One region of the Rothia endophytica genome, then DNA from elsewhere that is predicted to be linked to it. Evidence: riboswitches for the same ligand, from Rfam matches in the RefSeq annotation. Region 1 holds a riboswitch; the other holds the start of a gene.
The links. A riboswitch is a leader RNA that binds a small molecule or an ion and turns the genes downstream of it on or off. The one in region 1 is predicted to bind S-adenosylmethionine.
Positions count from the first base shown of each region.

Region 1 (3,403 bases):
AGGCAAGGTTGATTCCGTCCAGGCCGCCCTCGTCAATCCAGCGTTCTAGCTCATCGGCAACGGTCTGGGGTGAGCCCACGATGACCTCGCCCATGCCGCCGGTCGCGCAGTGCTCAGCGATATCGTGACGCGTCCAGTCACGATCCTTGGATTGTAGGGTGAAGGGGGTCAGGAAGGACTGAATCGACTCGGTCTCAACGTACTTGAGCGCCTCGTCCTCATCGAACTGGGAGAGATCCACACCGCTCCAGCCGCCGATAATTGCCTGAGAAGCTTCTAAGTTGGCGTACTTCTTGTACTCCTCGAACTTTGCCTGCGCCTTCTCGTCAGTCTCATCAACCACAACCGAGAGCATGGCAAGAATCTTGGCATCATCACGGTTACGGCCCGCTGCTTCAACAGCGTCGCGGATGCGGCCGGTCAGCACCTTGGTCAAGTGGGGGCGCAGGGCGGTGATGAAAATAGCCTCAGCGTGCTTTCCAGCAAACTGCTGGCCGCGGGATGATGCGCCCGCCTGGAAAATGACCGGGGTGCGCTGGGGTGAGGGCTCAGACAGGGCGATACCGGGCACGGTGAAATGCTTCCCCTTGTGCTCGATGGGGTGCACCTTGGTGGGGTCAGCGAAGATACCATTTTCACGGTCACGTAGCACCGCGCCGTCCTCCCAGGAACCTTCCCAGAGTTTGTAGCAAACATCCAAGAACTCATCTGCGATCTCGTAGCGGGTATCGTGCGGGATCTGAGCTGGCAGGCCCTGATTCTCAGCAGCTGACGCCAGGTAACTGGTCACCACGTTGAAGCCCACGCGGCCGCGGGTCAAGTGATCAAGGGTGGAGTAGGACCGTGCCAGGGTATAAGGCTGGTTGTACGTGGCAGCTGCGGTGACGCCGAAGCCAATGTTTTTGGTAACCGCTGCCATCGCTGAGATCTGCAGGAAGGGGTCGCCCACCGGAACCTGCGCGCCGTCGCGCAGGGCATCGGCCACCGAGTTCTTGTAGACGTCGTAGACGCCCACCACGTCGGCGATGAAGATAGCGTCGAAAAGGCCCTTTTCGCAGACCTTTGCCAGATCAGTCCAGTATTCGATGGTGTTGTATTCATCGGCGCGGTTGCGGGGGTGACGCCAGGTGCCGAAGCTCTGGTGGCTGGTGGTGGTCATATCGAACGCGTTGACGACGATGCGCTTCTTCTCGGTCATGAACCGGTGCCTTTCGGGTCGGCCCTCACACCCCGTGCCTGGCTAGCGATACAAAAATGGCGCCTAACCTCTTGTGAAGGTGGCGCCTGGTTGCGCCGTACTTGCAGTTATCTGCCGGATCCTCATCTGGGGCACCCCGCTACGGGAGAGGGTTGCCGCCCAACGAGCCAGAGCTTAGCGTTGGGTCTCATGATCGCGGTTTTAGTCTAACCAGGTGAGGGGGCGCTGAGGCAAAGTTCAGGGGCTCTGTTTCACACTGTGAACCGGGTTGGGTTCTGTTACGGACGGCTGGCTGTCACGGAGCGTCACAAACGTTAAGAGGCGTCACAGGCTAGATTTTCAGGCACCGTGCCCATAGGCTGAAGCCACCGATAACCATCCAGAGCGACCGAGAGACTTGGCTCCACGACGTCGCAGCAACCACCCACAATAGGGGCCGGTGCTAACGCCAAGAAACGATGGAGAAAGCAATGAGCGCACTCACGCTACAGCACACCCTCACCGCCTGTGACATCAGCTTCTCGGGCATCGCTAAGAGCTTCGCCGGCGAGCGCGGGGCAGTCCACACGGTCCTCGAAGGTGTTTCGTTCACCGCCTATCCGGGTGAGATTATTTCGATTATTGGTTCCTCAGGCTGCGGTAAATCAACGCTGCTACGTGTAGCGGCTGGTTTGGAAGCAGCCAGCGCGGGTGAGGTCACCATCGACGGCGCTGCCGTTCGTGGCCTAGATTCACGGGTAGCTATTGGGTTTCAGGAGCCCAGGCTTTTACCCTGGCGGTCTATTGCTAAGAATGTGGCTCTGGGGCTACCCAAGGGCACCCCTAAGGACGACGCTCGGCAGCATGTTGATGCCCTCTTGCGGTTGGTGGGGTTGGGGGATTATGCGGCGCATCGCCCCCGCGAGATTTCAGGAGGCATGGCGCAGCGGGCATCCCTGGCGAGAGCGCTAGCACGTAACCCCGGCGTCCTTCTGCTCGATGAGCCTTTTGGTGCGCTGGATGCCCTGACGCGTATCAAAATGCAGGATTTGCTGCTGGATATTCATGCTCAGGACCCCGCAACCATCCTATTGGTTACCCACGATGTGGAAGAAGCTCTTTACCTATCAGATCGCGTGATTGTGCTAGGCACATCTGATCCGCACTCGCCTGCCACTATTACCCGAACGGTTGAGGTTCCCGGGCACCGGCCCCGTGATCGCGGGGATCTAGACCTCGCTTTGTTGCGCAAAGAATTGCTGGCTGAGCTCGGCGTCGAAGAGCACTAAGTATCAGCCCTCTACTTTACCGGGTATCTGCCCCACCTGGCCCTTGCTTCTTGCACCTACACACTACGAAATTTCAAGGAAACCCCGTGTCAATCTTTTCTCGTTTCGCCCAATCCTCCGCCCTCCTGGCCGCTGGCACCCTGCTACTGACCGGCTGCCTGGCAGGTGAAAACGCAACCCCTGAGGCCTCAGTCTCAGCCTCAGCCGCGGACACCACAATCACTGTCGACTACGCCACCTATAACCCGCTCTCCCTCATCATCAAGGAAAAAGGGTGGCTAGAGACTGCTCTCCAGGATGAGGGTAAGACCGTGGAATGGGTGCAGTCAGCGGGGTCGAATAAGGCTAATGAGGCTCTGCGGTCTGGGGTTCTTGACGTCGGCTCAACCGCCGGGTCAGCGGCGCTCCTTGCCCGGTCGAACGGCTCCCCCATTCAGGTGATTGACCTCTACTCCCAGCCAGAATGGGCTGCTCTGGTCACCACCCCCGACTCCGGTATCACCTCGGTTGCAGACTTGGCCGGTAAGTCAGTTGCAGTCACCAAGGGTACCGACCCCTACTTCTTCCTGCTCCAGGCACTTGAAGAAAACAATGTATCACCGCAGGATGTCACGATCGAGCAGCTCCAGCACGCTGACGGCCGCACCGCTCTCACCAAGGGCTCGGTGGATGCCTGGAGCGGGCTAGACCCCATCATGGCGGGCACTGAAATTGAAGACGGAAACATCCTCTTCTACCGCAACGTTGACTTCAATACCTACGGCTTTTTGAACGCTACTGAGGACTTCATCGCTTCTGATCCCGAGTCTGCTCAGACCATTGTTGATACCTACGAGTACGCCCGCGAGTGGGCTCTAGCTAACGAAGATGAGGCCATTCAGATTCTGGCGGATGAATCGGGTGTCACGCTAGAAACCGCACGCACCGTCTGGGAACG
Region 1 is NZ_BAABKP010000003.1:33,860-37,262, forward strand. It holds gene ABD982_RS08320 (LLM class flavin-dependent oxidoreductase) at 1-1,198, opposite strand, end outside; SAM riboswitch class IV at 1,291-1,393, opposite strand; SAM riboswitch class I at 1,571-1,663, shown strand; gene ABD982_RS08325 (ABC transporter ATP-binding protein) at 1,669-2,466, shown strand; gene ABD982_RS08330 (aliphatic sulfonate ABC transporter substrate-binding protein) at 2,553-3,403, shown strand, end outside.

Region 2 (3,403 bases), on a different contig from region 1:
CAGTGTCAGCCCCAGAGGCATAAGACTCATCGTGCCCGAAATCGCCGAGAACGCACCCTGCGCTGGGATGTCCATAGCCAGTGGAACACCGTGCACCAGCAACCAAGTATGGCCGGCTACCGAGGTAGCACCGGCAAAGGTGCTGTTATCAAAACCGTTGGTATACCAAACAGCTGCCAACAAAAAGACAACGGCCAGGTAACTCAGCGCTGCAACGAGGGCAAGCTCAACGGCACCCTGCAACCACAGGGGCATGGGTAAAGAACGCGGGGGGCGGGCTGGTGTTTTCATCGCTTTTATCATGTCATGTTTCGTTTGCTGATACCCAAGCGCTCGGCGCCTTTACAGCAAGTTCCCCGAATGATGTTGGGCATGTTAGGTAAAGTGCACCTATGAGCATTGACCCATCCTACGTTCTGATTACTGGTGCCTCCGCTGGCATCGGCGCCGAATTTGCGCGCCAGTACGCCGCGGCCGGTTACCATTTGGTGCTGACAGCTCGCAGGGTTGACCCGCTGCAAGATCTGGCTGAGCACCTGCGGGCGGAGTGCGGTGTCAATGTTGAGGTGCTTCCCGCTGACCTGCTCAATCCCGATGATTTAGAGCGCCTGGTAGCCCGTTTACAGCAGGATGAAGCTCCGGTGGAAATTCTGGTCAACAATGCAGGCTTCGGTTTAGGCAGCTCTTTCGACGCTGCCACTGCCCAGCAGCACCTGGCGCAGGTGGATGTTCTCGCTAAAGTTCCGTTGCTGCTCATGCACACCGCTATCACTACCATGCTGCCCAGGGGCAGGGGGCGCATCATTAACGTCGCCTCGGTGGCAGCCTTCACCCCCGGCGGCACCTACTCAGCGGTCAAAAGATTTTTGGTGTCTATCTCAGAGTCAGCCAACCTACAGTACGCACCGCGCGGCATCACCGTCACAGCAGTCTGCCCGGGTCTCACCCACTCAGAATTCCACGACGCCATGGGGCAAGTAGCCCCTTCCCTACCTGGTTTTCTCTGGTTGACCCCGCAGAGGGTAGTAGCGGACGCCACTGCTGCTAGTCACCGGGGCAAAGCACTCTGCGTGCCCTCAGTACCCTACAAGGTTGCGGTGGGCCTCACCAAGGTTCTGCCCCGGGCAGCGGTAGCCAGGCTGATTGCGCGCACACGCAACTATTAGAGGAACAGCAGGGGTGTCATGAGGTGCCGTCGAGCCAGGGATTTGAGGCGGGCACGCCCCAGCTGCGATAGACCTCTGCCTTAGATGAGATAATTTCAAGCTCATGTACCGCCGCTGTGGCGCTCATCAGACCTTCCAGGGCAGCGGTTGGTAATGGGGTGGACGCCGCTGAGCCCACCGCGTGTAACTTAGGTTCGGCGTGCCGTCCGGCCCATTCCAGGGAGACTCGGGCGTCCACGTCCAGCACGTGATCGCTAAAGCGGTCGGTGAGCTCAGCCAACCAGCGGTCTGTCTCGGGGTAGGGGTAGAGACCCTTTAGCTCACCAAGGCTCAGCACCGAAATGTAGAGAGTGCGGTAGGAGCTGCGGCGCAAAAACGCCACCACAGTGGGGTGAGGGTTTACCTTGCGGATCTCGGCAAGGACGTCCGAATCAAGAAGAAGACCTACCTGGCTCATGCAGCTTTCAGAACACCGTATTCAGTAGCAGGGATGCCGCTCGGGTTAGGAGCCAGCAAGAAATTCAGGAACTCGCTACGCTCGTTCGAAATACGAGTGTAGTCCTGAATACTCATCGCGGTAAAACCACCGCGGGCAGGTACAGATGCAGCAGAGATATTCTTCTGGACAGAGATGTGGGGGCGAGCATTTGACATGGTGCCTTTGCGCGTAAGGTGCGCGTTCCTTTCATAACGTGCTCTTGTCTACACCAAACAGCGCTGATATGCGCGATGCAGACCGCTTCGTCATCCGAGCCACCCGTGAACATGGGGTTGGCGTTCAACTAAAGTCGGAGCTTAGCAGTTGAAACTCTTGAAGCTGGTTAAAACTCTAACCTACACCCGCCCAGCCTGTAAACAGGTTTCTCACCATTTGGTTGAGCAGATCAAGACCGGTAGCTACCTGTCCACCAGTTGCACCCTTTGCTTCTGCGATAAGCTAGAAGACTAGGTTTATTCAGAAGTCGAATGTACTCGTTTTTCACCCACTGAGGGAAGCTTCAACGATTATCCGCTTTTGAATTTGCCCCGGTTTATTAGATTTCGCACCGAGGTTACTGTGTCATCCACTTCTGCTTTCCCCGAGATTCCCGTGACTGCCCCTGCCTTGATTCGGCAGGTGGGTCACGGGGCCTATACGCGCGGTCAGCGGTATATGCGCGATGGCATGGTGGTGCGCTACACCTACGATGAAGGCGCCCGGACGCTGACGGGTCAGGTGGCTGGTAGCGGTTCAACACCTTATGAGACGTCCGTGATTTTTCCGGCTGAGGTGCTGGCCGGGTCATCATCTTTTACCTCGTATTGCTCTTGCCCTGTGTCCCATAACTGCAAGCATGCGGTGGCTCTGATGCTGACCGCCATTGACCGGTCTGCTAAGGCAAAGAAAGCGCTGACTGCTAGCTCTTCAACCTGGCGGTCTTCTGCTGAAAACGAGGTAGCTTCTCTCCCGGTGGAGAACAAACAAAAGCTGGTGGCGGACTTGCGGCAGCAGATGGCCCAGAGGGAAGCCGAGCTGGCGCTCCCGGCTGGTGACGCCACTGAAACGATGCCGCCTGCTGATGGGACAGCGTCCAAGTTACCTGCCTGGCGGCGGTCTCTTGCCTATTCTCTCTCTAGCCGGCCGAGCTTTGATAGCAGAACGCACGGGGTGTCCGGCGCCCTGGATTTACGGCTGGTGGTGCCGGGTAAGTACGGCTGGAGCAAAAATAACGGTGCCCCCAAGATTAGTTTGGAGGCGCGCCCGGTCATGATGGGTGCCCGCGGCAAGTGGATTAAGGGTGGGCTGACCTGGGAGAAATTCTCTGGCACAGCAGCCGGGGCGTCCGGCACGGGCCTACTCCCCGAGCATGCCAGTTGGTTTACCGAGTTCTATGCGGTCATTCGCGGTTCTCAGTCCATCTATTCCTCACACCGCGAGTGGGCATCCATTTCAAATGTTGATTCCTCTCTGCTCTGGCAGCTCTTGCGGTCCGCAGATGAGTTGAATTTGCCTATCCTACTTGATGGACAAGAGGCAGGTTTAGCGGTAGCTGACGAGCCTGCGGTAGAGCTCAGCCTTGAAAGAGTACCTGAACGCGGCAGTAGCAGCGATGCTCTGCGCCTTACCCCCATTCTGCGCTGGGGTGGCTACACCCTGCCGGCCAACCTGACCCACAAACTAGGCGTCACCCGCCGCGGTTTTATTGCACTGAGTGGGGCTGCCCAAAAACATTATGTGGATGCTGCCACCGCCGCCC
Region 2 is NZ_BAABKP010000002.1:352,981-356,383, forward strand. It holds gene ABD982_RS08135 (cell division protein PerM) at 1-291, opposite strand, end outside; gene ABD982_RS08140 (SDR family NAD(P)-dependent oxidoreductase) at 393-1,166, shown strand; gene ABD982_RS08145 (PIN domain-containing protein) at 1,183-1,623, opposite strand; gene ABD982_RS08150 (nuclease PIN) at 1,620-1,820, opposite strand; SAM riboswitch class IV at 1,856-1,983, opposite strand; gene ABD982_RS08155 (DEAD/DEAH box helicase) at 2,224-3,403, shown strand, end outside.
Region 2: another riboswitch for S-adenosylmethionine. It lies ahead of ABD982_RS08150 (nuclease PIN); the one in region 1 lies ahead of ABD982_RS08325 (ABC transporter ATP-binding protein).